DNA from 2 places in the Rhizobium sp. ERR 942 genome. Region 2 is predicted to be linked to the other one. Evidence: predicted binding sites of a transcription regulator. Region 2 holds the regulator's gene; the other holds the start of a gene.
What was found. The regulator LexA, encoded in region 2, represses DNA repair genes until DNA is damaged. The targets are predictions, from matches to a motif close to TGTTCNNNNTGTGTTCNG.
Positions count from the first base shown of each region.

Region 1: FBZ97_RS04165 (ribonuclease) is a predicted target of LexA. The motif match lies at 5,522-5,539, and genes of this name have one in related genera.

Region 1 covers NZ_VIUA01000001.1:842,816-858,690, forward strand. The annotation lists gene FBZ97_RS04135 (TIGR01244 family sulfur transferase) at 1-133, shown strand, start outside; gene FBZ97_RS04140 (RidA family protein) at 219-563, shown strand; gene FBZ97_RS04145 (thiamine pyrophosphate-binding protein) at 604-2,262, opposite strand; gene FBZ97_RS04150 (CaiB/BaiF CoA-transferase family protein) at 2,259-3,461, opposite strand; gene FBZ97_RS04155 (DMT family transporter) at 3,476-4,435, opposite strand; gene FBZ97_RS04160 (alpha/beta hydrolase) at 4,455-5,387, opposite strand; gene FBZ97_RS04165 (ribonuclease) at 5,553-6,299, shown strand; gene ettA (energy-dependent translational throttle protein EttA) at 6,425-8,074, shown strand; gene FBZ97_RS04175 (metalloregulator ArsR/SmtB family transcription factor) at 8,268-9,293, shown strand; gene metF (methylenetetrahydrofolate reductase [NAD(P)H]) at 9,295-10,197, shown strand; gene FBZ97_RS04185 (DMT family transporter) at 10,611-11,537, opposite strand; gene FBZ97_RS04190 (lytic murein transglycosylase) at 11,681-12,925, opposite strand; gene FBZ97_RS04195 (GH25 family lysozyme) at 13,005-13,796, opposite strand; gene FBZ97_RS04200 (class I SAM-dependent methyltransferase) at 14,011-14,631, opposite strand; gene FBZ97_RS04205 (DUF3419 family protein) at 14,682-15,875, opposite strand, start outside.
Region 2 covers NZ_VIUA01000003.1:765,477-781,351, forward strand. The annotation lists gene lpxA (acyl-ACP--UDP-N-acetylglucosamine O-acyltransferase) at 1-288, shown strand, start outside; gene FBZ97_RS16395 (LpxI family protein) at 291-1,172, shown strand; gene lpxB (lipid-A-disaccharide synthase) at 1,169-2,350, shown strand; gene gltA (citrate synthase) at 2,378-3,667, opposite strand; gene FBZ97_RS16410 (ComEC/Rec2 family competence protein) at 3,949-6,426, shown strand; gene lexA (transcriptional repressor LexA) at 6,407-7,129, opposite strand; gene FBZ97_RS16420 (VOC family protein) at 7,548-8,435, shown strand; gene kdsA (3-deoxy-8-phosphooctulonate synthase) at 8,432-9,271, shown strand; gene eno (phosphopyruvate hydratase) at 9,420-10,694, shown strand; gene FBZ97_RS16435 (septum formation initiator family protein) at 10,912-11,223, shown strand; gene pdhA (pyruvate dehydrogenase (acetyl-transferring) E1 component subunit alpha) at 11,381-12,424, shown strand; gene FBZ97_RS16445 (pyruvate dehydrogenase complex E1 component subunit beta) at 12,441-13,826, shown strand; gene FBZ97_RS16450 (pyruvate dehydrogenase complex dihydrolipoamide acetyltransferase) at 13,842-15,203, shown strand; gene FBZ97_RS16455 (SGNH/GDSL hydrolase family protein) at 15,227-15,868, shown strand.

The sequences.
Region 1 (15,875 bases), on a different contig from region 2:
GGGCGTGACCGAAGAGGCAGTGCAGGGAATGGTCGATGCGCTGGACGAGTTTCCGCGCCCGATGCTTGGCTACTGCCGCTCGGGCGCACGCTCGACGGCGATCTATCAGAAGACGCATCACATTCGCGGCTGAACGGGTCCTTCCCCGGCCTTTTGATTGAGGGCAGACCCTGGGTCATGCCTTTTTACCTGCCGAAGAACAACATCAGGAGAAAACCATGAGCATCAAGCGCATCGACGTTGGCGCCCGCATGAGCGGCGCTGTCATCCATGGCAACACCGTCTATCTCGCCGGTCAGGTTGGTGAAGGCGAAAGCGTCACCGATCAGTGCAAGTCGGCACTCGCCGAAGTCGACCGCCTGCTGGGTGCTGCCGGCACCAACAAGTCGAAGATCCTGCAGACGCTCATCTACCTCTCCGACATTTCCTACTTCGCCGAAATGAACGCCGCCTGGGAAGCGTGGGTCGATCCGGCCAACACGCCGGCCCGTGCGACCAGCGAAGCCAAACTCGCTGCCCCGAAGTACAAGGTCGAATTCATCGTAACGGCAGCACTCGATTAAGTCGGGCCGGCGTATTTTTGAAAGACCGGTGGGCTCGCGCTCATCGGCCTTTTGTTTGCGCAATTTCCGTCAGGGTGCGGGAGGGCGTGATCGCTTCCGGGTCGAGTGCGATCTCGATGATGGCCGGTTTGCCGCTCGCTCGCGCCCGCTCGAAGGCCGGGCCAAACTCTTCCGTCGCTTTCACGGTTTCGCCGTGGCCCCCATAGGCGCGGGCAAGGGCCGCGAAATCAGGATTGTCGAGTGTCGTGGCGCTGACACGGCCGGGATATTCCCGCTCCTGATGCATGCGGATGGTGCCGTACATGCCATTATTGATGACCAGGGCGATCAGTGGGAGGCCGTATTGAACGGCGGTCGCAAATTCCTGGCCATGCATCATGAAACAGCCGTCGCCGGCAAAGCAGATCACTTCGCGCTCGGGAAAGAGCTGTTTCGCGGCTACCGCAGCCGGCAGGCCATAGCCCATCGAGCCGGAGGTAGGCGCCGCCTGCGTGTTGAAACGGCGGAAGCGATGGAAGCGGTGCAGCCAGGTCGCGTAGTTGCCGGCACCGTTGGTGAAGATCGCATCATCGGCCGTATTGGCTTCGATCCAATCCATGATGCGGCCCATATGGACGGCGCCGGGGCACTGTTGCGGTGTCTTCGACCAGCCGAGATAGGCCGCGTGCATGTGTTCCGTACGCTCGGCCCATGGTGTCGCGGTTGGCGCATCGAGCTCCGCGAGAGCCTCAACGAAATCCGCCGGGCTGGCACAGATCGCCAGATCCGGGCGATAGACGCGGCCGAGTTCCGAGGGGTCGGGATGGACATGGACAAGCTGCTGGCGTGGGTAGGGAATATCAATAAGCGTGTAGCCGGAAGACGGCATTTCGGAGAGGCGACCGCCGAGAAGGATCAGCAGGTCCGCTTCCTTGATTTCCCTTGCCAGCGCTGGATTGATGCCGATGCCGACATCCCCGGCATAATTGGGGTGCAGATGATCGAACAGCATCTGCCGGCGGAAGGAGCAGCCGACCGGCAGTTTGAAACGCTCGGCGAATTGCTTGATGCTGGCAACCGCTTCTTCGTTCCAGCGCGTGCCGCCGAGAATGACCATCGGTCGCTGCGCAGTCGCAAGGCGCTGGCGGAGATCGGCAAGCTGGTGGCTGCCCGGATGAGCGGCAACAGGGGCATAGGGCAGCGCTTGCGGCGCGTCGACCTCATCGCGCAGCATGTCTTCGGGCAGGGTCAGCACCACGGGACCGGGGCGACCCGATGTTGCTACAGCGAAGGCGCGGGTGACGAATTCCGGAATGCGGGCGGCATCGTCGATCTCGCCGACCCATTTGGCGAATTCGGTAAAGGCTCTCCGAAACTCCACTTCCTGAAAGGCTTCGCGTTCGCGGGCATCGCGCTGGACCTGACCGATGAACAGGATCATCGGGATCGAATCCTGCCGTGCAATATGAAGGCCGGCGGAGGCGTTTGTGGCACCTGGGCCGCGGGTGACCATGCAGATGCCGGGTTCGCCGGTCAGCCGACCCCAGGCATCTGCCATCATCGCCGCGCCGCCCTCCTGGCGGCAGACGAGCACCTTGATATCGCTGTCATGCAGGGCATCAAGCACGGCGAGAAAGCTCTCGCCCGGTACGCAGGAAATGCGCTGCACGCCATTGGCCTTCAAAGCCTCGACGATGAGTTGCCCGCCCGTTCGCTTCATGTCCCCGCCTTTCCCTCCAGTTCGGCCAATTCAGCCAGAACTTCCTCCTGATGTTCGCCGAGGCGCGGGCTCGGCCGCGCATAGGTCAGCGGCGTTTCCGACAGCACGATCGGCGTGCGGACGCTCGGAATGACAGTGCCGGTGCTATCTTCGAGATCGATCCTCAGGCCACGTGCCACAATCTGCGGGTCGGCGAACATATCCTCGATCGTGTTGATGGCGCCGGCCGGAACGGCGTTGGCCTCGCATGCTTTCAAGAGCTCCACCTTGTTCCACTTCAGCGTCTCCGCCGAGATGAAAGCCCGAACCTCGTTGCGGTTGGCGACTCGGGTCTTGTTGGTCGCATAGCGCTCGTCATCGGCATGGGTTTCCACCCCGAGAATGGCGCACAGGCGCCGGAACTGTCCATCATTGCCGACAGCAAGGATGAGATAGCCATCGGCGGTGGGCACGACTTCATAGGGTGAGATATTCGGATGAGCGTTGCCGAGCCGTACGGGCGGCTTGCCGGAGATCAGATAGTTCATGTTCTGGTTGGCGAGCACGGCCGATTGCACATCGAGCAGCGCCATGTCGATGAGTTGTCCTTCCCCTGTCTTCAGAGCGTGGATCAGGGCGGCTTCGATTGCCGAGACGGCATAGATGCCGGTAAAGATATCCGCGATCGCAACACCGGCTTTCATCGGCTGTCCGTCCGGTTCGCCTGTGATCGACATGAAGCCGGACATGCCCTGGACGATATAGTCATAGCCGGCGAGGCTGGCATAGGGTCCGGTCTGGCCGAAGCCGGTGATCGAGCAATAGACGATCCGGGGATTGATCTTCTTCAGGCTTTCATAATCCAGCCCGTACTTTACCAAGCCGCCGAGCTTGAAATTCTCGATCACCACATCTGCCGTCTTCACCAGGCGGCGCACCAGCTCTTGGCCTTCCTCGGTCTTCAGATCGGCGATCACCGAGCGCTTGCCGCGATTGGCAGAGTGATAATAGGCAGCGGAGAGATTTTCACCATCCTTGCCCTCGACGAAGGGCGGCCCCCATTGGCGGGTGTCGTCGCCGCCGTCGGGATTTTCCACCTTGATGACATCCGCGCCGAGATCGGCAAGCATCTGCCCCGCCCAGGGGCCGGCAAGCACGCGGGCAAGCTCAATGACACGAATACCGGAAAGCGGAGGTTTCTTTGTTTTCTGGTCTGTCATATCGATCCACTCGCCTACGGTGTGAATGCCGTTTCAGAGGTATCGGATACCGGCTTGGAAGCAAAGCGCCGCTCGCGCCACAGAATGTAAAGCCCCGAACCGATGATGATGACGATGCCGAGCCATTTGATCGCATCCGGGAAATTGTCGAAGACGAGCCAGCCGAAGATAGTGGCGGAGACGATCTCGAAATATTGCAGCGGCGCGAGCGTCGAGGCCGGCACGGCGCGGTAAGCGTAAACTGTGAGGATACCAGCGGCCGCCGCGGTGGCGCCGACGCCGAGCAGATAAAGCATGGCGGTCAGATCCGGTATGACCGGATCGAGGACTACCGCGCCCGTCGCCCGGCCGATGACAAGCAGGATCAGGCTGAAGCCGGTGCCCCATATGGCGGTCTGGAACTGCATCGACCAAGCATCCTCGCTGTGGGAGACGACGCGCGTGATCATCACGTAGATGGCGATGCAAAGCGCGGTGACGACGGGAAGCAGGGCGATGAAGCCGACTTCCTGAAAGCTTGGCTGGATGATCAGCATCGCGCCGAAAAAGCCGACGGCGCAAGCAGTATAGCGCCGCCAGCCGATGGTTTCCTTCAGGAAGATACTGCTGAGGATTGTCAGCATCATCGGCTCGACGAAGAAGATGGCGATGGCATCGGCGACTTCCATCACCTGCAGCGTGGTCACGAACGACACCATGGACAGCGTGAGCATGGCGGCGCGTATAGCATGAACGCCGCTGCGTCGCCACGTCCAAACGCCCCACTGCCAGCGCATCGCCATTATCGGCAACGCAAAGAGGGCTTGGAAAATGAAACGGGCGGCCGTCACTTCGCCGGGTGGGATGGTGGCTGCGGCAAGCTTGGAGAAGATATCAATGACCGGTGAGAGGATGACGGAGAGAAACATCATCGACAGGCCGAAAGTCAGCTCCGATTGCGGCAATCGGACCGAGGAGCCGCTGGAGGTGCTCATTGCAGAATTTCCTTGAGAATCAGGTCTTTGCCACCGCCGTTCTGCACCAGTCGGCAAAGCGGGAGATGGCGTCCTCGGCACCGATTTCGTTGAGCGTCTCGTGCCGCATGTCGGGATAGATCTCGGTGGTGATACGAGAGAAGCCGGCTTTTTTCAAATGCTTTGCCAGCCAGGAAATCGCTTTCGCATTGTCGGTTGCCGGATCCTTGCCGCCGCCGACGAGATGAATCGGTGTGTCGCGGCGGAGACGATCGAGATGCGCCTTCTGTGGTGCGCGGAAGGTAAGTTCGAACAGGTCGAGCCAGAGCGAGACCGAGGCATCGAAGCCGCAAAGCGGATCAGCGATATATTTGTCCACCTGCCCAGGAATACGCGAGAGCCAGTCGAAATCCGTGCGACGGTTGCTGATCGATTTACCCCAGGTGCCGAAGGTCAGTTTCGGCAGCGGCCCGCTCGGGACGTCCGATCCCTTGAACATGCGCTCCGTTTTCAGGATGAGCTGGGCGGCGCGGCCGGCGAGGCCTGGATTAAAATTGGAATTCCAGACGGTGACCGCATCGAACTTGTCCGGATGCGTGACGGCCGCGTTCAGGCTGATCAATCCACCCATGGAATGCCCGAACAGGATGATCGGCAGGCCGGGATGGGTACTTGCGGCAAGCTCGCGCATGGCGAGCACATCGGTGATCACCTGTTCGACACCATTTCTCAGGGCAAAGCGGCCGATCGGCGCGTCAGGGGCGGTGGTCTCGCCATGGCCGCGATGATCGTGGGCATAGACATGGAAGCCTTGGCCTGCCATCGCATCGGCAAAGGCCTCGTATCGGCGGGAATGCTCGGCAAGACCGTGCGATATCAGCAGGACGCCGCGAGCATCGGTTGCCGCCGGCAAATGATGGTAGGCAAGGGTTGCGCCCGTCGGACTTTTCAGGCGCTTCGTCTCGGCGAACATATATTCGTTCCTCCCCAGTTGGACGAAAGGTCATCATCCGCCCGATTGCAATGGATAGGTGGTAAAGCTCACAGAAATAAATCTTTCCGAGCGCTGCGATTCAGGATTGCGCCCGCTCGCTCAAACTGCTTATTTGTTCCTATAATGTTCTAGTTGGAGGTACGCATGAAGCAGTGGCTTCGGGTATTTACGGTTGTGCTCGTTTCGGTCGGGGCGGCGGCAAGCGCTATGGCGCAGGAGCATAGCCGTGGACGGACGCGCTTTATCCTGGCGGCAAGCTGGGAGCCGGCATTTTGTCAGACGAACCAGAAGAAGGCGGAATGCCGGAACCAATCGTCGAACAATCATGACGCGACGAATTTCTCGCTGCATGGTCTCTGGCCGATGCGGCAGGAATATTGCGATGTTTCCGAGGATCTGAAACAGGCGGATCGTGGCCGTGACTGGAAGGACCTGCCGGTGGTACAGCTTTCCCAAGACGTGAAGGTGAAGCTCGATAAGGTAATGCCGGGCACACAATCGGGCCTGGAACGGCATGAATGGATCAAGCACGGCACCTGCACGAAGCTGAGTGCAGATCAATATTTCTCCATCGCCGCAGGCCTGATCGCCGAGCTCAATACATCTGCTGTGCGCGATCTCTTCGCCCAGAATATCGGCAAGGAGCTGGATGCCGAGAGCATCAAGGCAGCCTTCGACCAGAGTTTCGGCGAGGGCGCCAATGCGCGCATCAAGATGAGCTGCCGCCGTGTCGGCGATGTCAGGATGATTTCAGAGCTGACCATCGGCCTCTCGGAGGATGCGATCGATCCGCAACAAGGCAGTGAGCCGCGGCTCGCCAAACTGATCCAAGGTGCCGGCAGCACCTCCTTCGGCTGCGATCGGGGCGTGGTGGACGCGGCCGGCTTCTGAGAAAATACGGCTTTTCTGACGCGGATAATGCCCTCGGACGAGGTTTCGCCGTTGCCCGAGGGCGGGGTTTCCCCTACATAGCGGCACAACTCGCAACGCTATTCGTCCGTGGAGCAACCCAAGCTATGGCACGTCAGTTCATTTATCATATGGCCGGTCTGAATAAGTCCTATGGCGCCAAGAAAATTCTCGAGAATATCCATCTCTCCTTCTACCCCGATGCCAAGATTGGTATTCTCGGTCCGAACGGTGCAGGTAAGTCGACCGTGCTACGCATCATGGCCGGCCTCGACAAGGAATATACCGGCGAAGCCTGGCTCGCCGAAGGCGCCACCATCGGCTATCTGCCGCAGGAGCCGCAGCTCGATCCCAACAAGACGGTTTTCGAAAACGTCATGGAAGGCGTTGCCAAGAAAACCGAAATCCTCAATCGCTACAACGAATTGATGATGAACTATTCCGACGAGACGGCGGAAGAGGGCGCCAAGCTCCAGGACATCATCGACAGCCAGAACCTCTGGGATCTGGAAAGCCAGGTGGAAATGGCCATGGATGCATTGCGCTGCCCGCCGCGCGATGCCGAAGTCACCAGCCTTTCCGGCGGTGAGCGCCGCCGTATCGCGCTTTGCCGCCTGCTTCTCTCGCAGCCGGACCTGCTGCTGCTCGACGAACCGACCAACCATCTCGACGCTGAGACCATTGCCTGGCTGGAAAAGCACCTGCGCGACTATCCGGGCGCCGTGATGATGATCACCCACGACCGCTACTTCCTCGACAATGTTACCGGCTGGATTCTCGAACTCGACCGCGGCCGCGGCATTCCATACGAAGGCAACTACTCCGCCTATCTGCAGGCCAAGGCCAAGCGCATGCTGCAGGAAGCTCGCGAAGAAGCTGGCCGCCAGAAGGCGATCAGCCGCGAACAGGAATGGATCGCCTCCAGCCCCAAGGCCCGTCAGGCCAAGTCCAAGGCGCGTATCAACGCTTACGAACAGCTGGTCGATGCTGCTGAAAATCAGCGTCCTGGCGATGCGCAGATCATCATTCCGGTCAGCGAGCGTCTCGGCCAGGTGGTGATCGAGATGGAGGGCATCACCAAGGGTTTCGAAGGCCGCACCCTGATCAACGATCTGTCGATCAAGCTGCCGCCCGGCGGCATCGTCGGCATCATCGGCCCGAACGGCGCCGGCAAGACGACCCTGTTCAAGATGATCACCGGCCAGGAAAAGCCGGATTCCGGCTCGATCCGCATCGGCGAGACGGTGCATCTCAGCTATGTCGACCAGAGCCGCGACGCGCTTGATGGCAATAAGACGGTATGGGAGGAAATCTCCGGCGGCGCCGAAATCATCAAGCTCGGCAAGTTCGACATGAACTCGCGCGCCTATTGCGGCGCCTTTAACTTCAAGGGCGGCGACCAGCAGCAGAAGGTCGGCAGTCTCTCTGGCGGTCAGCGCAACCGCGTGCACCTAGCCAAGATGCTGAAGTCCGGCGGCAACGTGCTTCTGCTCGACGAACCGACCAACGACCTCGATACGGAAACGCTGGGAGCGCTGGAAAGCGCACTCGAAAACTTCGCCGGCTGCGCCATCATCATCAGCCACGATCGCATGTTCCTCGACCGCCTGGCCACGCATATCCTGGCCTTTGAAGGTGACGGCCATGTCGAATGGTTCGAAGGCAATTTCGAAGATTACGAACAGGACAAGGTCCGCCGCCTCGGCCCCGATGCTCTCAATCCGGGCAGCCAGGCACACAAGCGTCTGACACGGTAAGTTTGCTATCTTTCCGTCATGGAGAACCCCGGCACGTCCGGGGTTTTTCTTTGTCTTGGGGCAGGACGCATATATTCCCCAGCCGACAAAAACTAACAGATTTCCGACGCCCTGCCGGCGTCTTCGGTGATTAGCCCTTGCAGAGTCCACTCAAATCACATAAAGATATCTTTATATCTTGATTGGGTGTGAAATGACGGATCTGGTTAAACTCGGCTTGGATGACGTAGTAGACGTGCTGAAGGCGGTCGGCGAGCCGACTAGGCTGCGTCTTCTGGCGCTACTGGCAGCCGGTGATCTCACAGTGACCGATCTTACCGAAATTCTCGGTCAGTCGCAGCCTCGCATTTCCCGACATCTCAAACTGCTCGGCGAAGCCGGTCTGATCGATCGTTACCAGGAGGGCGCCTGGGCCTATTTCCGCCTGAAACAGGAGGGCAAGGCCGTGACGCTCGCCCGCAGCCTTCTGCGCCATACCGCCGAAAAGGATACGGTGCTGCTGCGTGACGGGGAACGTCTCGCCTCCGTAAAGCGTATCCGCGCCGAACGCGCGCAGGCCTATTTCAGCCGGAATGCCGCCGAATGGGATGAGTTGCGTCGCCTGCATGTCGCCGACGAGGATGTCGACAAGGCGCTGATCGATCTCATCGGTCCGCAGCCGATCGACTCCTTTCTCGATCTCGGCACGGGTACGGGCCGGATGCTGCAGCTTCTGGCAGGACATTATCGCCGCGCCGTCGGCATCGATGCCAGCCGCGACATGCTGGCCGTTGCGCGCGCCAATCTCGATCGGGCCAATATCACCGCTGCCTCGGTGCGGCATGGCGATATTTTCAACCTGCCGCTCGAGCAGCAGGATTTCGATCTCATTACCATCCATCAGGTGCTGCACTTCCTTGATCAGCCGGAGGTTGCCATTAATGAGGCGGCGCGAATGCTGCGGCCCGGCGGCCGGCTTGTCATCATCGACCTCGCGCCGCATGGGCTTGAATATCTGCGTGACGAACATGCGCATCTGCGTCTCGGCTTCTCGCATCAGGCCATTTCGGATTGGCTGAAACTGGCGGGGCTGGATGTGGAGCGCGTGCAGGATCTTCATTCGGGGAGGGAAGGCGGTCAGGCGCTGACCGTGACCATCTGGCTGGCGCGCGACCCGCGGTTGCTGATTGCGTCCGACCAGGGCCACCAGTCATCCCCCATTCTTGCCGGGAGAGTTTGACATGTCTTCGAGATCAGAAAGCCATAACGCGGGTATCCGCATCTCCTTCGAGTTCTTTCCGCCGAAGTCGGAGGAGGCCGAGCAGCAACTGTGGAACACCGTTGACGAGCTCAGCGATTGGGACGTTGAGTTTGTTTCGGTTACGTATGGGGCAGGCGGTTCGACCAAAGCGCCGACGCTTTCTGCCGTGCGCAAGATGATCCATGAGACGCCGTTCACGACCGCATCGCATTTGACTTGCGTCGGTGCCACGCGTGAGGACACGCATCGGGTGATCGACGAGTTTCTGGCTACCGGCGTTCGCCGTTTCGTCGCGCTGCGCGGCGATCCGCCGGGTGGTGTCGGCGCGGCCTATCAGCCTCATCCGGGCGGCTATGCCAATGCTGCGGAACTGGTGCAGGCTTTGCGCGAGCGCGGCGATTTCGATATTTCCGTCTCTGCCTATCCTGAAAAGCATCCGGAAAGCCGGGATACGGCAGCCGATATCGATATGCTGAAGCGCAAGGCGGACAATGGTGCCGACCGGGCCCTGACGCAGTTCTTCTTCGATAATGACGCCTTCGAGCGTTATCACGATCGCGTTCGCGCCGCCGGCATCAAGATTCCCGTCGTGCCGGGCATCATGCCGATCCAGAACCTGACGCAACTCAAGCGCTTCGCCGGCGCCTGCGGCACGAATATTCCGACCTGGCTCGACGAGCGTTTTGATGGTTTGGACGAGGATGTCGAGGAGCGCGCCAAGGTCGCAGCTGATGTCGCCGCCGAGCAAATCCAGGATCTGGTGCGCCGTGGTATTCACGAGTTTCATCTTTATACAATGAACCGTTCGGCACTGGTTTCCGCCGTGCTTGAACGGCTGGGCCTTGAGCGCAAGGTGGATGCGCGGGCCGGGGCGGCCGCCTAAAGTACGTCGCGCGAACTCATGAAAAAGCGCATGTCCGGCGGGGCATGCGCTTTTCTAATGAAACAGAGGTTTTGTTAGCTTTTCGGAGTTTGGTCGTTTGCGTATTTCGCCGAAGCCGTCAGATGAAGAGCATCGTCACGACGAAAGCGAAGGCCGCACCGACCACTAGGACGTTGATGGATCGCGTTAATCCCATGTCTTCCTCCTCAGTCAGCGGTTAAATTTTATGTCGAAAATGTGTTGCTTGGAAAGAACATTCGATGCTGCGGCGCGGTATCGAATTCGTGGTGTGATTCATGAGCTTTCGGCAACATTTTGATATTGCGTTATAAATGTCGATTGCTGGCTCAATGACGGGCTGTGAATAAATATTAATATGTTGTGACTGCGGACCATCTGAATGGAGCAGGAGATCATATTTCCCGCGTTTTGACGCCGCGTTTCATCCACATGAAAAGCCGCCCATCGAGGACGAGCAGACCTGCGGCGATGAGCAGCATGCCAGCGATTTCGGTCAGCCCCATTCGCTCGCCGAGAAAGAGGAAGCCGAGCAATAACGCGCTCGGCGGCACGAGCAGAGTGACGAGGGAGGTGTTGGTGGCGCCTGCAAGTTCGATGATGCGAAAATAGAGGATGTAGGCGAAAGCAGTCGACAGCAGCGCCAGGCCGAGAATGGCTGCAATTGCCGTCACCGGCGGGGTGGCAAGCGTCCAAGGTTGGTCGATCACCAGCGCAACCGGCAGCATGATGAGCGAGGAGCCTGTCAACTGGCCCGCTGCCACAACCGGCGGCGCGATGCCCTTGAAGCGTTTGGCATAAATCGCTGCAAATCCGTAGGAGATTGCTGCCAAGATCGGCAATATGAGTGCCCAGAAGGGTACCGAGCCGCCGCTGGTAACGCTCGGTCCGAGCAACACGATCGTTCCGAGAAGGCCGGTGAGGCAGCCGACCAGCTTGGCCGATGTCAGGCGCTCATCCGTTGTCAGTTGATTGCCGATCAACACGGTCCACATCGGCGTCGTCGCGTTCAGGATGGATGCGAGCCCGGCACCCATTTGCGTCTGGCCGCAGAAGATCAGCGTATGCGGTATCGCATTGTTGATTAAGCCCAGCAGCAAAAATTGCGGCCAATAACGGCGCAGGGACTGATAGATGTTGAGGCGACCAGCCAGATAGAGATGCAATGCCACGGCTGCCAGCGAAAGGCGCAGAAAGACGAGCGTGAAGGGCGGCACATGATGAACGGCGATACGGGCGAAGAAGAACGAACCACCCCAGATCAATCCGAGCAATAGCAGCAGGCCCCAGGTCGAGGCGTTCATTCGATGTTGGCCGTTCATGGCATTCTCCTCTTTCGATGCATCTAAACCGGAAGAGTGCGGGTTCTCCACCCGTTTCTTGCTATTTTGCTCATGGGCGTGAGGGGAGCAGATACAAAAAAGGCGGCCTGGAGCCGCCTTTTTCGATCGATATATGGAGGAAATCAGAGTGCGTTGAGCAGTGCTGTCGTTGCCCAGCCATCGGCCGGCATACCCAGGCGGAACTGTTCCTTCTGGATCGCGACACGCGTGCCGGAGCCGAGGATGCCATCAATCTTGCCGACGTCGTAGCCGCGGGCCACGAGCTTAGTCTGAAGCGCCTTCATGTCTACATCGTTCAGGCCCGGCTCGGGATTGCCCTTGTTATAGGGCGGAGCGCCGGCAAAGCGCGTCGCGAAATAGGCGGCCGATGTCGTGTAGATAAACGACTGGTTCCAGCCGAGATAGGTATTGTAGTTCGGATAGGTCAGGAAGGCGGGCCCCTTGCGACCCTGTGGCAGGATGAGAGCAGCCGGCAGGGAGCCGAAGCTCGTATTGCCGTCGCGGGGGGTGACGCCGAGCTTGAACCAATCGCCCGCGGTCAGCGGGCCGCCGATGCCGGATTTTTCCCAGGGAAGATTGTCCGGAACCGTCACCTCCTGCAGCCAGGGCTGACCGCGCTGGAAGCCGAGATGCTGGAGGAATCGCGCTGTCGTCAGAATGACGTCAGGTGCGCTGGTCTTGAGGTTGACATGGCCGTCGCCATCGCCATCCGTGCCATAAGCGATGATATCGGGCGGCAGCATTTGTGTCTGGCCGATTTCGCCGGCCCACGCACCCGTCGTCGTTGCCGGGTCGACATCGCCGCGCTGGACGAGCTCGATCAGCGCGATCAGGCGCGGGCGGAAGAAGTCCGGCCGGCGGCAATCATGCGAGAGAGTGACCAGCGCGTTGCGGGTGTTGAAATTGCCCTGGACGGCGCCGAAATCGGTTTCCATCGCCCAGAAGGCGGTGATGACGCCGGGAGGCACGCCATAGTCCTGTTCGGCCTTGGCGAAGACGTCGGCATATTGCTTCATCTTCTGGCGGCCGATGTCGAGGCGACCCTGGCTGACGGTGCGCTGGGAGAATTCGAGGAAGGTTTGACGGAAGACGCCCTGGCTGCGGTCCATGGCAAGAACCTTCTGGTCGATCTGGGCGCCGGCGAGCGTCTTGTCGGCGGCTGCAGCATCCGCGCCGTCCGCAATCGCTTCGGCCTTCACGCCGGCCAGAAATGTCGTGAGATCGCCGCCGCAGGCTACTTTTGGAGTGGCATCGCTGCTCGCGGGCGGCACCGTTGCCGGAGCCGCGCTTTGAGCCAATGCCGTACCGGTCATGGCTGAGGCGAAGAGCAACGCGAGAGCGCCGCGTCGAATGGTGTGACGATCCATGAGCGATCCTTCCTAGTGATAGAATAGGGTCGCTTTCACAGAAGATTGTGACATAAGCAAGAGTGAAATGGGCTCAGTATTAAGAATTTCCCTGCTTCTCTACTGCGGCCACCCAGTTTTGCCAGTTCTGCTCAGAACCGCCGAAAACATTGATGTCTGTCGGGCCTTTGATCCCCGGAATGACCCCCGTAGATGTGTATTGCCAGAAAGCCCAGTTGCGACCTGCGTAAGTCTCTTTCGGGTGCTTGGCGACGGATCGGACCCAGAAATGATAGTCCTGGAAATAGCCGACAAGATTTTCACGATGGAAGTCGACCGAAGTATAGATGATCGGGCGCTTGCCGTAATAGGCCTGCAGGCGATCCATAAAGCGTTTGATCTCGCTGCGTACCGTTTCAGGCGCTGGTCTGGTCTTGCAGGTGGGGGAGCCGGGATTCCATTCGACGTCGACGACGGGCGGAAGCGCCATGGCATCCCTCGGCACGTTACGGATGAACCAATCGGCCTGCTCATCGGCAGTGGAGCAGAAATAGAAGAAATGATAAGGCGCATGCAGAAGTCCCGCGGCGCTCGCTTCATTCCAATATTCAGAGAAACGCGGATCGATCCGGTCCTTGCCTTCTGTCGCCTTGATGAAGACGAAAGCCACGCCAGAACCCTTGACGGCTTTCCAATCGATATCGCCCTGCCACTTGGAAATATCGATGCCATGGATGGGATGGCGCTGCGGGTGATCGCGGCCGAAATCCTGTGGCTTCGTATCGGCGAACCTGGTCTTGGGGAGAGTCGCCGTCGACAGGGCATCGTAGCCCGTCGTGCAGCCGGTCAAGGCAAGAGCGAGCGGCAGTAGGCATGCCAGAAGCCGGCGCATAGATATCCTGTTATGGCGCGAGTGATCTTGCTGCCCCAAGACTTGGCTTCCGTAATATGGTCCCCGATAATCCGAAAGAGCGGCAGACCATACCGTTGCCAGCTGGTCTTGCCACTTTATTCACCATATCAACGTAAAAAATGCGTTATCTTCAAGCAAATTCTTATGCTTGGCGTCTTACGAGGCCGGATTTTGCGCTGGAATCCATCGGCACTCAGGCGCCGTGCCGTGCCGCCACGGCTCGCCAGGCGTAACCGCGGCCGATTCTTTCGGTTTTCACCGACATGCCTCGCGCTGCAGCCTTCTCTTCGAGCACCGTCAGAAGATCGGCGCGCGGAGTGACGTGGAATTTCTTCAGCCAGCCTTTGAGCATGGCGCGGAACCAGCCCGGCAATCCCTCCTGCTGGCCGAAATCGACGATGTGAAGCTCGCCGCCCTGCGCGACTGCGTCGAGCGACGCGTCGATAGCCCTTGTCCAGTCGGGGATCATCGAGAGCGCGTAGGAGATCATCACACGGTCGAAGCCATCGGTGCCGAAATCGGCGGGTGAAAAGGCTGTAGCGTCGGCGACGCGAAAATCCGGCATCTGTTTCAGGCCACGGAAGTTACTGCGTGCCGAGATCAGCATTTCCTGCGAGATATCGAGGCCATAGAGGTGAGCGGACGGGAAGCGCCGATAGGCGAGCAGCATATTGCGGCCTGTGCCGCAGCCCACTTCCAGGAGGGAGCCACCGACGGGCACATTCAGCTGTTCGATGGTCCGATCGCGGCCGAACAGGTAATATTTGCGGGTCAGATCATAGATGTGACGCTGATAGCGGTACATGCCGTCCATCAGCTTGGCGTGGTTGTTCGCGCTGGTTTCTATGCCTGTATCCGCCTGGCTCACGCTTTTTTTCCGTAGATATGGAAGCCGCCGTAGATGGCCGAACGGTCACGGGTGTTGAGTTCCTGTGAGCGTTCTTCGAAATAGACCCACTGATCGCGGATCGCTGGAGAGAGGCGGCCCTCAATGATGCTCTTTTCGGCGGCCGTGCGGAAGATGACGCGGGCGTCTTCGCGCGCCGTGCGGGTAATCTCCGCCCAGAGGCCATTGAGTTGCTCATCGGTCATCCAGTCCTGCGCATCGAGCAGGACATAGCGATCGCGCGAGGCTGCCGGCTTCGAAGCGAGAAGCTCGGTGAAATTGGCGTGATGGACGCTCACACGATCGGCATTGGCGCGAATCGCCGCATAGTGCTCCGGCTTGAGATAGGTGGGTAGGGGGCCTTGGTGCTGGGCAGCGTAGCGTCGCGAGAATGCCTGCCAGGCGAAGTAGTTGTCACGCATCGGGAAGTGACAGGCTAGCTTTTCCAGGCGGTGTTTCAGCACGGCGGAAATGGAATCGTCACCGGCCAGGCTTGCAAGCTCGTCATATTGCTGCGGCGGGATGCCGAGGCCGAAGAGCGAGCTTTTGCGGCCGAGCAGCCAGCGGACCGCTCGCTTGTCAAAGATCGGAGCGATCTCCTCTTCAAAGAACTGACGCTGCTCGCGCATCGTGCGGGCTTCCGTCATCTTGTCGAGGCGGACGCCGTGCAGGCGTGCCAGTATATGGGCGGCGCCAATGAACCGGCCGAGAAGGCCGGTCTTGTAGATATTGCGGTTGAAGACCGTGATGCGGCGGCGGCCATAGAGATCGCGACCATTCCAGTAGTCCGCCGTTGCCGCGTCGAGGCGAGGCGCGATGAACTGATCGTAGGCCTGGCTATTGGCCGCAATGCCGGGCGTTCCGAAGAAGCGCACCAGGTCCGCATGGCCGGGAAGCAGGCGGAAGGCTGCAAGCTTCAGCTTGTTCAGGGCAATGTGGTGGCGATTGAGATCGACGACATCGATGGATGCGGGATTTTGCGAGAGGTAGGCGAGCATGTTGCAGCCGCCCGAACCGATGGTGACGATGCGATGATGCGCCTGCAGCTCCATCGCCTCCATATCGATATCCGGATCCTCCCAGATCTGCGGATAGACAAGGCCGGAAAATAGCATTCCGAACAAGCGCTCGGAGAGACCCGCTTTGGACAATGCCTTGTGCTGCAGCAGAGC
Region 2 (15,875 bases):
ACGGCCGCCAGCTACGATGTCATCCCTTACGGCATGTTGAACGGCAATCCAGGCGTGTTGTCAGGATTGAATGTCGTCGGGATGAGCCGCGCAGGGATTGATCGTGCCGTCATCCACCGCGTTCGCCGCGCCTACAAGAGCATCTTCGAAGGCGAAGGTTCCATCCGCGACAATGCAGCGGCTATCCGCGAGGAATATGCCGATTGCAAGGAAGTGATGGAAATTCTCGATTTCATTGCTGCCGATAGCGATCGCGCGCTTTCATCGCCGAATCGCGGCAAGAGCTGAGGGTGGTTTCGGCCAGCGAAAACGGCAAGGGCAGACTGGCGATCATCGCAGGCAGCGGGCTTTTGCCGGTTTACGTCGCCGACGCCGCCCGCCAGGCCGGTGAAAATCCCGTTATCATCGCTTTGACCGACGAGGCCGATCGCGATTGGTCTGCCTTTGATCACGCCAATCTCGGCGTCGGCAATTTTGCTGGCCTCGAGGCGATGTTCCGCCGACATGGCGTCGATCGTGTCGTCATGTCGGGCGGTGTCGCACGACGCCCTTCGTGGCGGCAGGTGCATCCCACTTGGCGCGTCATCAAGGAATTGCCCTCCACCATTCGCACGCTTCTTTCGGGCGGCGACAATGCCGTCCTGCAGATGGTCATTCGCCTGATCGAAGCTGGCGGAGTTCGCGTCGTGGGTGCGCATGAAATCGCACCGGATCTCTTGGCGACGACCGGCCCGCTTGGAAAAATCTCGCCGGTGGAAGAGGATCTGCGCGATATCGCTCAAGGCGCAAAGGCGGCGGATGCACTGGGACTCCTGGATGTCGGGCAGGGCGCGGTCAGCGTCGGCGGCCGCGTTGTTGCGCTCGAAGGCGCCGAGGGTACTGATAAGATGATCGAGCGAGTTGCCGAACTGCGCGCAGCAGGACGCATCTCGACACGCCGGCGCGGCGTGCTCGTCAAGCTCTGCAAGCCGCAGCAGGATATTCGGGCCGATTTGCCATCGATCGGCGTTTCTACGGTATCGAATGCCAAGAAGGCTGGCCTAGCCGGCGTCGCAGTCGAAGCCGGCAGGGCCTTGATCCTCGACCGGCAAACGGTGATCGCCGCCGCGGACGAGGCCGGTATTTTCGTCTGCGGCATCGATCGCGGACTGAGTACGGAGGGCTTCATGTGAGCTCAGCGTCTTTAAAGCTTGCCGTCGTTGCTGGAGAAGTTTCCGGCGATCTGCTGGGCGGCGATCTCGTCGCGGCCCTGAAGCGACGCCATGATGGTCCGGTCGAGCTGGTGGGTGTCGGCGGCGAGGCGCTAGAGGCGCACGGCCTGCGCTCGCTCTTCGATTATTCCGAGCTCTCGATCATGGGCTTCATTCAGGTCATCAAACGGTTGCCGAAGCTGCTGGCCCGCATCCGGCAGACGGCGGATGCGGTTATTGCTGCAAAGCCGGACGTGCTCGTGATCATCGACAGCCCCGATTTCACGCATCGCGTTGCCAAGCGGGTGCGCAAGGCGTTACCCGATCTGCCTGTTATCGATTACGTCTGCCCCAGCGTCTGGGCGTGGAAAGAATATCGCGCACAGCAGATGCTTGCCTATGTCGACCATGTGCTGGCCGTCTTGCCGTTCGAGCCTGCTGCCATGAAGCGCCTGGGCGGTCCGGTAACCACTTATGTCGGCCACCGCCTGACGGTCGATGCCAATCTTGTGGAGACGCGACGTCAGCGCGCCTTGCGCGGTCTGGCCGGTGCCGATGTGGCGAAGACGATCCTGCTTTTGCCCGGATCGCGTGCATCGGAGATCCGGCAACTCCTTCCGGTTTTTGAGCGGGCTACCGAAGAACTTAGCCGGAGAAATGATAATGTTCGTTTTCTGCTGCCGACCGTGCCGCGGCAGGAGGCGGTGGTTCGCTCTTTGACCGCCAATTGGCAGGTCAAGCCGGATATACTCGTCGGCCAAGATGCCAAATGGAGTGCCTTTGCCAAGGCGGATGCCGCCATGGCAGCCTCCGGAACGGTGATCCTGGAGCTTGGGCTGGCGGGCGTTCCCGTAGTCTCGACCTATAAGACGGAATGGCTGGCGAAATTCGTGCTGTCGCGCATCAAGATCTGGACAGCCGCCTTGCCAAATCTCATCGCCGACTATGCCGTTCTGCCTGAGCTCATCAACGATGTTCTGCGGCCGGGCATGCTGGCTCGTTATATGGAGCGCCTGTCGAGCGACACACCGGAGCGTGCGGCGATGCTTGCTGGCTACGATCTGGTCTGGGAACGGATGCAGACGAAGGAGCCGCCTGGCGACAAGGCTGCGCAGATTGTTCTGGACGTTCTAGCCCATAAAAAAACCGGTCATCTCTGACCGGTTTTTTTGTTTCAATACCGAAGCTTAGCGCTTGGAAACAGGCACATATTCGCGCAGCGGAGCGCCGGTGTAGAGCTGGCGCGGACGGCCGATGCGCTGATGCGGATCCTCGATCATTTCGTTCCACTGAGCGATCCAGCCGACGGTGCGGGCAAGAGCGAACAGAACGGTGAACATGGTCGTGGGGAAGCCGAGAGCCTTCAGCGTGATGCCGGAATAGAAGTCGACGTTCGGATACAGCTTCTTTTCGATGAAATATTCATCGGTCAGAGCGATACGCTCCAGTTCGATCGCGATGTCGAGCAGCGGATCGTCCTTGATGCCGAGCTCGCCGAGAACCTCGTGCGCCGTCTTCTGCATGATCTTGGCGCGTGGGTCGTAGTTCTTGTAGACGCGGTGGCCGAAACCCATCAGGCGGAACGGATCGTTCTTGTCCTTGGCGCGGGCGATGAATTCCGGAATGCGGTCGACCGTGCCGATTTCGTTCAGCATGTTCAAGGCCGCTTCGTTGGCACCGCCGTGAGCCGGTCCCCAGAGGCAGGCGATGCCTGCAGCGATACAGGCAAACGGATTGGCGCCGGAAGAGCCTGCCAGACGAACCGTAGATGTGGAAGCATTCTGCTCGTGATCGGCATGCAGAATGAAGATGCGGTCCATGGCGCGGGCCAGCACCGGATTGACGACGTATTCTTCGCACGGAACCGCAAAGCACATACGCAGGAAGTTCGACGCGTAGTCGAGGTCGTTCTTTGGATAAACGAAGGGCTGGCCGATATGGTACTTGTAGGCCATGGCGGCGAGCGTCGGCATCTTGGCGATCATGCGCAGGCTTGCGACCATACGCTGATGCGGATCGGTGATATCGGTGGAGTCGTGATAGAAGGCGGAAAGCGCGCCGACACAGCCGCACATGACGGCCATCGGATGCGCGTCGCGGCGGAAGCCGGTGAAGAAGCGCGACATCTGCTCGTGCACCATCGTATGGTGGGTCACGCGATAGTCGAAGTCCTTCTTCTGCGCTGCCGTCGGCAGTTCACCGTAGAGAAGCAGGTAGCAGACTTCGAGGAAATCGCCGTGTTCGGCCAGCTGATCGATCGGATAGCCGCGGTGCAGCAGAACGCCTTCGTCGCCATCGATGTAGGTAATGCTCGACTCGCACGACGCGGTGGAGGTGAAACCAGGATCGTAAGTGAAAGTGGAGGTGTTCTTATAAAGGGCACCAATATCAATGACACTCGGGCCGATGGTTCCGGTCTTGACCGGCAGGTCCACCGTCTTTTCACCCCAAGTTAGTTTCGCGCTTTGTTCCGTCATGCTGATCCTCCAAGATTTGGCGGGATTGACGCCATAAAAAGCGCCAAAAGGTTAAGCGACTACCGACTAGCTATATGATCCCGAGCCTAATGCCAAGTTATCCTAACGCTGAATTGTGCAATGCAGTATCAACTTTTGGGCACTGCAGAAGCGCCTCTAATTATGCTAGGCGGCGAAACCGGCCCAATTGAGCCCTGTTTGCGTCGATTTTGGTTGAATTCATCGCCTGCTAACGGCAAAAATCGCGCAAAAGCTGTAGTTTTGCGTGGGGACGGCGGCGAGTGCCTAATTTGGAGGCATCCGAGCAGCGGAAAGAGGGTGGGGACGTTGCTGCGCTCTCGCAGCCTCGCCCTGTTGTTGCCACGAATATCTTGCCCGCCGAAGTGCAGCGACGGGAACGGACGCAGGACCAGACGCGGCTGACATCCCGGCTATTGCGGGTATCAAGCCGCATTCGGCTTGGCACCTTCGGATTGATCGAAGAGGAGGCGGCCCATGGTCGCGCGGTCCTGCTTGCGCCGATCTATATCGGCCTTGGTGCAATTTTCTGGTTCAAGGCTGGCAGCGATCCGCCTCCACAGGCTGTTCTTGCAGGCCTGTTGGTCTTTACCTGTGGCTTTGCGCTCATGCGGGAGGCAGGCAGGCTGTTTCGCCATCTGCTTTTTGCAGGCATGCTCCTTTGCCTGGGCATGGCGCTGGCGCAATGCGAGAGCTGGCGGGTTTCTACCGTCATGCTCGATTCGGCCGTGACCACGACCGTGACCGGTCAGATCGAACGACGGGAATCCTATGACAATGGACGCTGGCGCTACGTCGTTCGCGTCGAGGCAACGGAAAAACCTTCCATTCGCCGCGCGCCGCAGCGGGTTACGATCTTCGTGCGCAAGCAGGCGGAGCCGTTCGATCTCGGTGATCGCATCCAGGGTAGGGCGCGGTTGACGCCGCCGGCCGGACCGGCCTTGCTTGGCCTCAACGATTTCGCCTTCAGTTCCTATTTCAATGGTATCGGTGCGAACGGCTTTGCCTACGGAACGCCGAAATTATTGTCTCCGGCCGGTGATAACGCCGCCGGTGCTCTGATGGATATGGCCGATATTTGGCTCGCCGGGTTGCGTAACAGCATAGGCGACAGGATCAGGCAAACCTTGCCGGGAGATACCGGCGCCTTTGCCGCGGCGCTTGTCACCGATGAGAGACGCGCAATCTCCAAGAATACGACGGAAGCGCTGAGAATTGCCGGCCTGACCCATATCATTGCAATTTCCGGTCTGAACATGGCGTTGTCGGCCGGCATTTTCTACATCGGCCTACGCTACTTGTTCAGCCTGTTTCCCGGCGTCGCGCAGGCCTGGCCGACCAAGAAGTTCGCAGCCCTCGGCGCGCTTCTCACCGTAACGGCCTATTATCTCATCTCCGGCTTCGGTGTATCCGCCGAGCGTGCCTTCATCATGATGGCGATCATGCTCGCGGCCGTGCTTTTTGATCGACCATCCATCAGTCTGCGCAACGTCGCACTTTCTGCCATTGTCATTCTCGTACTGTCGCCGTCGCAAGTGCTCGGCCCGAGCTTCCAGATGTCTTATGCCGCAACGCTGGCGCTGGTGTCGGGCTATTCGCTATGGAAGCGGCGGCGACATCGCGAAAACATTTTGCCGCGCGTCCGTCTATTAAGTCCGCTATTGTTCGTCATGCGCTTCTTCGCAGGCGTGACGTCGACCTCGTTCATCGGCGGCGCGTCGACGGCTATCTTCTCGATCGAGCATTTTCACCGGTTGGCGACATATGGGCTCGCCGCCAATCTCGCTGCTATGCCCATCGTCTCCTTTATCGTCATGCCATTCGGCATGGCGGCGATGCTGCTCATGCCGCTCGGTCTCGACGGGCCTTTCTGGAAAGTCACCGGAGAGGGACTGGAACTCGTTATCATGATCGCAAGAACCGTAGCTGGTTGGGGAGGTGACATTACCTTCGGTCGCCAGCCGACCTGGCTGATGCCCACATTCATTATCGGCTTCCTGATCATGAGCATATTGCGGACCCGGCTTCGCCATCTGGGCCTGCTATTATCGCTCTTGTCCATGGGCTTGGCGGCATTCGGATCTGGCGTACCGAAACCCGACCTGATGATCTCCGAAGATGGCGTTCTGGTCGCGTTGCGCCAGGACGATATACTCGCGACCAATCGTGAGAAACCGCAGGCCTTCATTTTCGAACAATGGCAAAAGGCACTGGTTGCGGCGGAACATCAGCCTCCGACCATGCTCTCGGCTGACAGCCGACTTCCACAAATCGGCAAGGCAGATCGTTATAAGCGATTGAACAGTGAAGAACAGAGGGCGGTCCGCACCGCAATGGAGGAGGCCTTGGACCGTACCATGCAGGGCAGTTTCGCCTGCCAGAAAGGAGCATGGTGCGCAGCCATCCTCGAAAACGGCGCGATACTGGTTACGATCGAGAACGCAGCCTATCTACCCTCAGCCTGCAATATGGCGAATATCGTCGTAACGCCAATCCGAATGCGGCTGAACCACTGCCGTTCCGGAGCGATGCTCATAACCGGTGCGACATTGCGCAAAACCGGCTCCATCGAAATGATACTTACCGCAGACAGGCCCATTATCTCAGCCGCATTCGAGAACCCGCAGCGTCCATGGACCAGGCATCGAACCTATGATTGGCGCACTGGCAAATTCGACGCGCCAATTGCGCCAGCGTCACCCGTCGTCGACAATTCACCGGTTAGTGATAGCGACGAATAAGGCCAACGAGCTTGCCCTGAACTTTGACGCGGTCCGGCCCGAAGATGCGGGTTTCATAGGCCGGGTTTGCGGCTTCCAGCGCGATGGAGGCACCCTTGCGGCGGAAGCGCTTCAGTGTCGCTTCTTCGTCGTCGACGAGTGCAACGACGATATCGCCGGGATTGGCCGTCGTCGAATTGCGGATGATGACGGTATCGCCGTCGAAAATTCCGGCATCGATCATCGAATCCCCTCGAACTTCAAGCGCATAATGTTCGCCGGATCCGAGCATGTCGGCGGGAACGGTAATGTCGTGCGTATTGTTCTGGATGGCCGAGATCGGAACACCGGCAGCGATGCGGCCCATCACGGGCACCGACGCCGAGCCATTGTGATCGTCATTTGCCACCTTCGACGGAGCGGGCGGGGCAACGGGCTGCGGCTTTCCGAGGCTGCCCTCGATAACGCTCGGAGAAAAGCCGCGGCGCTGCTGCAGGCTCGGATTATAGGCGTCGGGAAGCTTGATGACTTCGAGCGCTCTGGCCCGGTTCGGCAGCCGGCGGATAAAGCCCCGCTCCTCCAGTGCCGTAATCAGGCGATGAATACCGGATTTCGATGCCAGATCCAGTGCATCCTTCATCTCGTCGAAAGATGGCGGAACCCCGGATTCCTTCATGCGTTCGTGAATGAAGAGAAGCAGTTCCTGCTGCTTGCGCGTCAACATCGTCTTGGAACCCCAGAATCAAGAAAAGCTGTGAAACAAATCCAGAACGGACACTATATGTTCCATATGTGTTCCGCAAGTACTTAAATTTCGGTAAAGCCTTGTGAGGTCAGTTAAATAATTACCATTTGCGAATGGATCGGCTCCGAACATCGGCGCGCTGTGTCTCCGTTAACCTGCAGAAAAATAAGAGAAATGCCGCTCTACTCGCTTCCGAGACTTTGTCGTCAGCCCGTGCGCCGAGCATTTGGATGAACGTGCCGCGCGGCTGCATGAGCCAGCCATGGCAGAGAATCAGCAATCACGTTTGCGAGATTGCCTTCGATCCATGTCGTGTGCTCCGGGTGTTCCATGCTTCCATCTTGAATTGCGCGGGGGATGGGCGCAAATCTGCTTCGGCAAGCAAACAGGAGAAGCCATGATTTCGTCTCCGCATCCGCTGGATCATCTCGTGCTGCCGACCGTCGATATCGCTCTGGCACGCGAGCGCCTCGGCAAGCTCGGTTTTACAGTGGCTCCAGATGCGCGCCATCCCTTTGGCACGCAGAATGCTTGCGTCTTCCTTGCCGATAAAACCTATTTAGAGCCTCTGGGCGTGGCATCGATGGAGCAGTGCGAAAAGAGCATCTTGGATGGCAACGTTTTCGTTGCTCGTGACCAGGCTTATCGCTTCCGGGTCGGCGAAAATGGCTTTTCGGCCGTGGTATTCGGTACGGATGACGCGGTGGCGGATGACGAGCGCTTCAAAGCAGCTGCGATTTCGGCGGGGCAGATGCTGGATTTCTCCCGTCCCATGAAGATGCCGGATGGAACGGAAACCACGGCCGGTTTTCGTCTTGCCTTCGCCGCCGATCTGCGCGCGCCGGATTTTCTCGCTTTCTGCTGTCAGCGCATCAATCCGCTGCCGGCTGACCGCAGTGTGCTCGAGCGTCACGAAAACGGCGTGACTGGTATCGCGCGGGTAGCGCTTTGCGCGCCGAAGCCGGCGGCCTATCGCGGCTTCTTCGAGGAGCTTGTCGGTGGCCCGCGCATTATGGAGCATTCCTTTGGCCTGACGATCAAGGCCGCCAATGCCGATCTGGAGATTTTGACGCCGGAAGGAATGGAGGCATTCTATGATCTACCTGTTCGCACGAATGATCCGGGGCTCAGAGCACGTGCAATCCTTTTCAAAACGCGCGATCTTTCCGTGACATCGTCGCATTTCACTGCTAACGGCGTCACCTATACGCGTAAGAACAATCGTCTATTGGCGAGGTTGGCACCCGGTCAGGGCGCATTGTTCGCCTTTGAGGAGATAATATGAGCACGAATTCGGAAGTCACCGTCGGCGAGGGTGCCTCCAAGGTCCTCTTTTCCAATACTGCAAAGCTGTCGCTGATTGCCGGCCCCTGCCAGATGGAAAGCCGCGACCATGCGTTCATGGTTGCCGGCGTCCTGAAGGAACTCTGCGGCAAGCTGGGCATCGGCCTTGTCTACAAGTCCTCCTTCGACAAGGCGAACCGCACATCGCTGTCGGGCAAGCGTGGCATCGGCCTGGAAAAGGCGCTGGAAGTCTTTGAAGACCTGAAGAAGGAATATGGCTTTCCGGTTCTGACCGATATCCATACGGAAGAGCAGTGCGCCATCGTTTCCAAGACGGTCGATATCCTGCAGATCCCTGCTTTCCTGTCGCGCCAGACCGATCTTTTGGTTGCAGCCGCCAAGACCGGCCGCGCGGTCAACGTCAAGAAAGGCCAGTTCTTGGCGCCGTGGGACATGAAGAACGTGCTTGCCAAGCTGAACGACAGCGGCAACCCGAATATTCTTCTCTGCGAGCGCGGTGCCTCCTTCGGCTACAACACGCTGGTCTCGGATATGCGCTCGCTGCCGATCATGGCGGCGATGGGCGCGCCCGTCATCTTCGATGCGACCCATTCCGTGCAGCAGCCTGGTGGGCAGGGCGGTTCGACCGGCGGCGACCGCCGCTTCGTCGAGACGCTGGCGCGCGCGGCCGTCGCCGTCGGCGTTGCCGGTCTCTTCGTGGAGACGCATGAGGATCCCGACAATGCACCGTCCGACGGCCCAAACATGGTCTATTTGAAGGATATGCCACGGCTTCTGGAGAAGCTGCTGGCCTTCGACGCCATCGCCAAGGCTTGAAACGTAGCCGGCATTCAACAGGCTGACATGAATTTACGTTACGGGCCTGCAGGAGTGCCAAATCGCGGCGCGGATCGCCATTGTAATTTCCGCGCCTTCGATTAAGACGATTTAAATCGATTTATAAACCAGCGAGCAGGAAGCTATCATGACCGCAATCACCGACATTATCGCCCGCGAGATACTCGACAGCCGTGGCAATCCGACTGTCGAGGTCGATGTCTACCTCGAAGATGGCAGCTTGGGCCGCGCGGCGGTTCCGTCGGGCGCGTCGACCGGCGCGCATGAAGCCGTCGAGCTTCGCGACGGCGGCAAGCGCTACCATGGCAAGGGTGTCGAGAAGGCCGTCGAAGCCGTCAATTCGGAAATCTTCGACGCCATCGGCGGCATGGACGCCGAAAACCAGATCCAGCTCGACAACATCATGATCGAGCTTGACGGCACGCCGAACAAGTCGCGCCTTGGTGCAAACGCTATCCTCGGCGTCTCGCTGGCCGTCGCCAAGGCTGCTGCCCAGAGCGCCAACCTGCCGCTCTACCGCTATGTCGGCGGCGCTCATGCCCGCCTGCTGCCGGTTCCGATGATGAACATCATCAACGGCGGCGCCCATGCCGATAACCCGATCGACTTCCAGGAATTCATGATCCTGCCGATCGGCGCTGACTCGATCCGCGAAGCTGTCCGCATGGGTTCGGAAGTTTTCCATGTGCTTAAGAAGGAACTGGCATCGCAGGGCCATAACACCAACGTCGGTGACGAAGGCGGTTTCGCACCCGGCCTTTCCAGCGCGCCGGCAGCTCTCGACTTCATCATGAAATCAATCGAAAAGGCCGGCTACAAGCCGGGCGACGAAATCGCTCTCGGCCTTGATTGCGCCTCGACCGAATTCTTCAAGGACGGCAAGTACGTTCTCGAAGGCGAAGGCCGCACGCTGGAATCCGGCGCCATGGCTGAATACCTCGCAGAACTCGCAGCCAAGTACCCGATTGTTTCGATCGAAGACGGCATGGCTGAAGACGACTGGGAAGGCTGGAAGACCCTGACTGACCTGATCGGCAAGAAGACCCAGCTCGTCGGCGACGACCTGTTCGTCACCAACTCCGCTCGCCTGCGCGACGGTATCCGCATGGGCGTTGCCAACTCGATCCTCGTCAAGGTCAACCAGATCGGCTCGCTGACCGAAACTCTCGACGCCGTCGAAACCGCACACAAGGCCAACTACACCGCCGTCATGTCGCACCGCTCGGGCGAAACGGAAGATTCCACGATCGCCGATCTCGCCGTTGCCACCAACTGCGGCCAGATCAAGACCGGCTCGCTGTCGCGTTCCGACCGTCTTGCCAAGTACAACCAGCTCATCCGCATCGAGGAAGCGCTCGGCCCACAGGCAAAATATGCCGGCCGCTCCATCCTTCGTGGCTGATATCTGACCTGTCGGATCCATCCGGATCCACGGCAAAATTATTACTTGGATTGAACCGCGCCTTCGGGCGCGGTTTTTTGTTGGTCCCGACTGTTAGAGTCAACGGACGGTTAATCTCTGCGGGTTAAATTAGCTCTAGGTGTTTGATTTGATGTGATCTTGTTCGAAGCGCATTGGCTTTGGGAGATCGCGTAAAGCCAGAGCGTGACGAGCGAGTATGTGGACAAAGTATCATAAGAAGAGAAGGTTCGGCCGTCTCATCCTTCCCGCCATCACCATCGCTTTCGTGAGCTACTTCGGTTATCATTGCATTCATGGTGATTACGGCCTGAAGGCGACCGAAGTTTTCGAGCAGCGCCGCCTCGACCGCGCCAAGGAATTGGCTGATCTCGTCGCCAAGCGCGAACACCTTGAAAAGGAGGTCGCGCTGTTGAGTGACGGCTCTCTGGATAAGGATATGCTCGATCAGTATGCACGCTATCAGTTGACCTATTCCAAAGCGAACGAGATCGTCATCTTCAACAAATAGCCATAATTAACCGAATTTCGGTTAATCGCGTTTTTGTAAGTTATATCAATGACTTGCGAAGAATATGAGCCATGCAATTATAGCATTGCTGTGGCGGGCAATCTTCCCTATGTTACGCCTCACCATAAAACGAGGCTACTCACACAGGGAGGGTTGAATGGCGCCGCGAAAAAACGCGACCGTTTCCAGCCGTAAGACAGCATCAAGGCCTGCCAAGGAAACCAATGGCGGCCCGATCGCAGATTTCGATCGTGATGCGGAGCTCAAGGCTTATCGTGAGATGCTCCTGATCCGCCGCTTTGAAGAGAAGGCCGGTCAGCTTTACGGCATGGGCTTCATCGGCGGCTTCTGTCACCTTTACATCGGCCAGGAAGCTGTCGTTGTCGGCATGCAGATGGCGCTGAAGGATGGTGATCAGGTCATCACCGGCTATCGCGACCACGGCCATATGCTGGCGACCGGCATGAGCGCCCGTGGCGTCATGGCCGAGCTCACCGGACGCCAGGGCGGCTATTCCCGAGGGAAAGGCGGCTCCATGCACATGTTCTCCAAGGAAAAGAATTTCTACGGCGGCCACGGCATCGTCGGCGCCCAGGTTTCGCTTGGCACCGGTCTCGGCTTTGCCAATTGGTACCGCGGCAATGACAATGTCAGCGTCGCCTATTTCGGTGACGGCGCCGCCAACCAGGGCCAGGTCTACGAAAGCTTCAACATGGCGCAGCTCTGGAAGCTGCCCGTGATCTTCGTGATCGAAAACAACCGCTACGCCATGGGCACCTCGACGGCTCGCGCCACCGCGCAGGCCGATTTCTCCAAGCGCGGCGCCTCCTTTGGCATTCCCGGCATCCAGGTCGACGGCATGGACGTTCGCGCCGTCAAGGCTGCGGCTGACGAAGCCGTTGCGCATTGCCGCTCCGGCAAAGGCCCGATCATTCTGGAAATGTTGACCTACCGCTACCGCGGTCACTCCATGTCCGACCCGGCGAAGTACCGCTCCAAGGATGAAGTGCAGAAGATGCGCTCCGAGCACGACCCGATCGAGCAGGTCCGTATCCGCCTGCTCGAAAAGGGCTGGGCAACCGAAGACGATCTGAAGGATATCGACAAGGATGTCCGCGACATCGTCGCCGACAGCGCCGATTTCGCCCAGAACGATCCAGAGCCGGATGCATCCGAGCTCTACACCGACATTCTGCTCTAAATCGGGGAGGGACACTATGCCCATCGACATTCTCATGCCCGCCCTTTCTCCGACGATGGAAGAGGGTACCCTTTCGAAATGGCTCAAGAAGGAAGGCGACAAGGTCGTTTCCGGTGACGTCATTGCCGAAATCGAAACCGACAAGGCCACCATGGAAGTGGAAGCCGTCGACGAAGGCACGATCGGCAAGCTGCTGATCGACGCCGGCACCGAAGGCGTCAAGGTCAACACCAAGATCGCCATCCTCTTGCAGGACGGCGAATCCGCTGACGCCATTTCGTCCGCCAAGGCTGCACCTGCCGCCGAACCGGCAAAGACCGAGGCGCCTGCCGCTGCTGCGCCGGCACCGGCTGCTGCACCGGTTCCGGCTCAGCCGAAGACCGCTGCTCCTGCTGACCCGGAAATTCCGGCCGGCACCGAAATGGTGTCGATGACGGTGCGTGAAGCGCTGCGCGATGCCATGGCCGAAGAAATGCGCGCCAACCCGGACGTCTTCGTCATGGGTGAAGAAGTCGCCGAATATCAGGGCGCCTACAAGGTGACCCAGGGTCTGCTTCAGGAATTCGGCGCACGCCGTGTGATCGACACCCCGATCACCGAGCACGGCTTTGCCGGTATCGGTGTCGGTGCTGCGATGGCCGGCCTCCGCCCGATCGTCGAGTTCATGACCTTCAACTTCGCCATGCAGGCGATCGACCAGATCATCAACTCCGCCGCCAAGACGCTCTACATGTCCGGTGGCCAGATGGGCGCTCCGATCGTCTTCCGCGGTCCGAACGGTGCTGCTGCCCGCGTCGGCGCTCAGCACAGCCAGGATTATGCCGCTTGGTATAGCCACATTCCGGGCCTTAAGGTCGTCATGCCCTACACGGCAGCCGACGCCAAAGGCCTGCTCAAGGCTGCCATCCGCGATCCGAACCCGGTCATCTTCCTTGAAAACGAAATTCTCTACGGTCAGCATTTCGATGTGCCGAAGCTGGATAATTTCGTACTGCCGATCGGCAAGGCCCGCATCCACCGTCCGGGCAAGGATGTTACCGTCGTCTCCTTCGGCATCGGCATGACCTATGCCACCAAGGCCGTTGCCGAGCTGGAAGCCCAGGGCATCGATGTCGAACTCATCGATCTGCGCACCATACGCCCGATGGATCTTCCGACGATCATCGAATCGGTCAAGAAGACCGGCCGCCTGGTCACCGTCGAGGAAGGCTATCCGCAGTCCTCCGTCGGCACGGAAATCGCCACCCGCGTCATGCAGCAGGCTTTCGATTATCTCGATGCGCCGATCCTGACGATCGCTGGCAAGGACGTACCCATGCCATACGCCGCCAACCTCGAAAAGCTGGCGCTTCCGAGCGTCGCCGAAGTGGTCGATGCGGTGAAGGCCGTTTGCTACAAATAAGGGGAGGGCTCATCGATGCCTATCAACATCACCATGCCTGCCCTCTCGCCGACCATGGAAGAGGGCAACCTCGCCAAGTGGCTGGTCATGGAAGGCGACAAGATCAAGTCCGGCGATGTCATCGCCGAGATCGAGACTGACAAGGCAACGATGGAAGTCGAGGCTGTCGATGAGGGCACCGTCGCCAAGATCGTCGTTCCTGCCGGCACCGAAGGCGTGAAGGTAAACGCCCTGATCGCTGTGCTTGCCGCCGATGGCGAAGATGTCGCTGCTGCAGCGTCCGGCGCTGGTGCCGCTGCTGCTCCGGCCGCGAAGGAAGCTCCGAAGGCGGAAGCAGCACCTGCTGCGGCCCCGGCTTCGGCAAGCGTTTCTGCTCCTGCCGCACCCGCCCCGGCACCCGCTGCATCGGCTCCGGCGGCAAACGACGGTCACCGCACCTTCGCTTCGCCGCTCGCCCGCCGCCTTGCCAAGGAAGCAGGCATCGACGTAGCGGCCGTTTCCGGCTCTGGCCCGCATGGCCGCGTCGTCAAGAAGGATATCGAAGCTGCGGTTTCCGGCGGCGCCGCCAAGGCTGCTCCCGCCGCTGCACCGGCCGCACAGCCGGCAGCAGCAGCCGCTCCGGCAGCGCCGAAGGGCATGTCCGACGACGCCGTCCTCAAGCTGTTCGAGCAGGGTTCCTACGAGCTCGTGCCGCATGACGGCATGCGCAAGACCATCGCCAAGCGCCTGCAGGAATCCAAGCAGACGATCCCGCACTTCTATGTCTCGGTCGATTGCGAACTCGACGCGCTGCTGGCGCTCCGCACGCAGCTCAACGATTCCGCTCCGAAGTCGAAGGACGGCGTTCCGGCCTACAAGCTCTCGGTCAACGACATGGTCATCAAGGCCCTGGCGCTGGCATTGCGCGATGTTCCGGACGCCAACGTCTCCTGGACCGATAGCGCCATGGTCAAGCACAAGCATGCCGATGTCGGCGTTGCCGTCTCCATTCCTGGCGGCCTGATCACGCCGATCATCCGCAGCGCCGAGCAGAAGACGCTCTCGACCATCTCCAACGAGATGAAGGACTACGGCAAGCGAGCCAAGGAGCGCAAGCTGAAGCCTGAGGAGTATCAGGGTGGTACGACTGCCGTGTCGAACATGGGCATGATGGGCGTCAAGAACTTCGCCGCCGTCGTCAACCCGCCGCATGCGACCATCCTGGCCGTCGGCGCGGGCGAGCAGCGCGTCATCGTCAAGAAGGGCGAGATGGTAATTGCCAACGTGATGACCGTCACGCTGTCGACCGACCACCGCGCCGTCGACGGTGCGCTCGGCGCCGAGCTCCTGGCAGCCTTCAAGGGCTACATCGAAAATCCGATGGGGATGCTCGTCTGAGCCTTGATGACACGGAGGCATGAATGACCAAGACTGTTCTGTGTTACGGCGACTCGCTGACATGGGGCTACAGTGCCGAAACGGTTGGCCGTCATGCCTATGAAGATCGGTGGCCGAGCGTGCTGCAAAAGGCGCTCGGCAACCAGGTGCGCGTGATCCCGGAAGGATTGAACGGCCGCACGACGGCGTTCGACGATCATCTCGCCGATTGCGACCGCAATGGCGCGAGAATCCTGCCGACGATCCTGCAGACCCACAATCCGCTCGATCTCGTCATCATCATGCTCGGAACCAACGACATGAAGCCGGTTGTCGCCGGTTCGGCCTTTGCCGCTCTGCAGGGCATCAGCCGCTTGGTCCAACTGGTGCGCAATCACGCCTGGGGGTTCGACTACGAGGTGCCCGATATCCTCATCGTCGCCCCGCCGGCGATCACCGAGACAGCCAATGCTGCCTTTGCGGCCAGCTTTCTCGGCGCGGTCAAGGAATCGAGCAAGCTGCCGACGCTCTACAGCGACCTGGCAGATGAACTGGGTTGCGGCTTTTTCGATGCCAATACGGTCGCCGTCACCACGCCGCTCGATGGCGTTCATCTCGATGCGGAAAACACCCGGGCGCTCGGTCGCGGCCTCGAGCCGATCGTGCGGATGATGCTCGGTCTCTAATAGATTT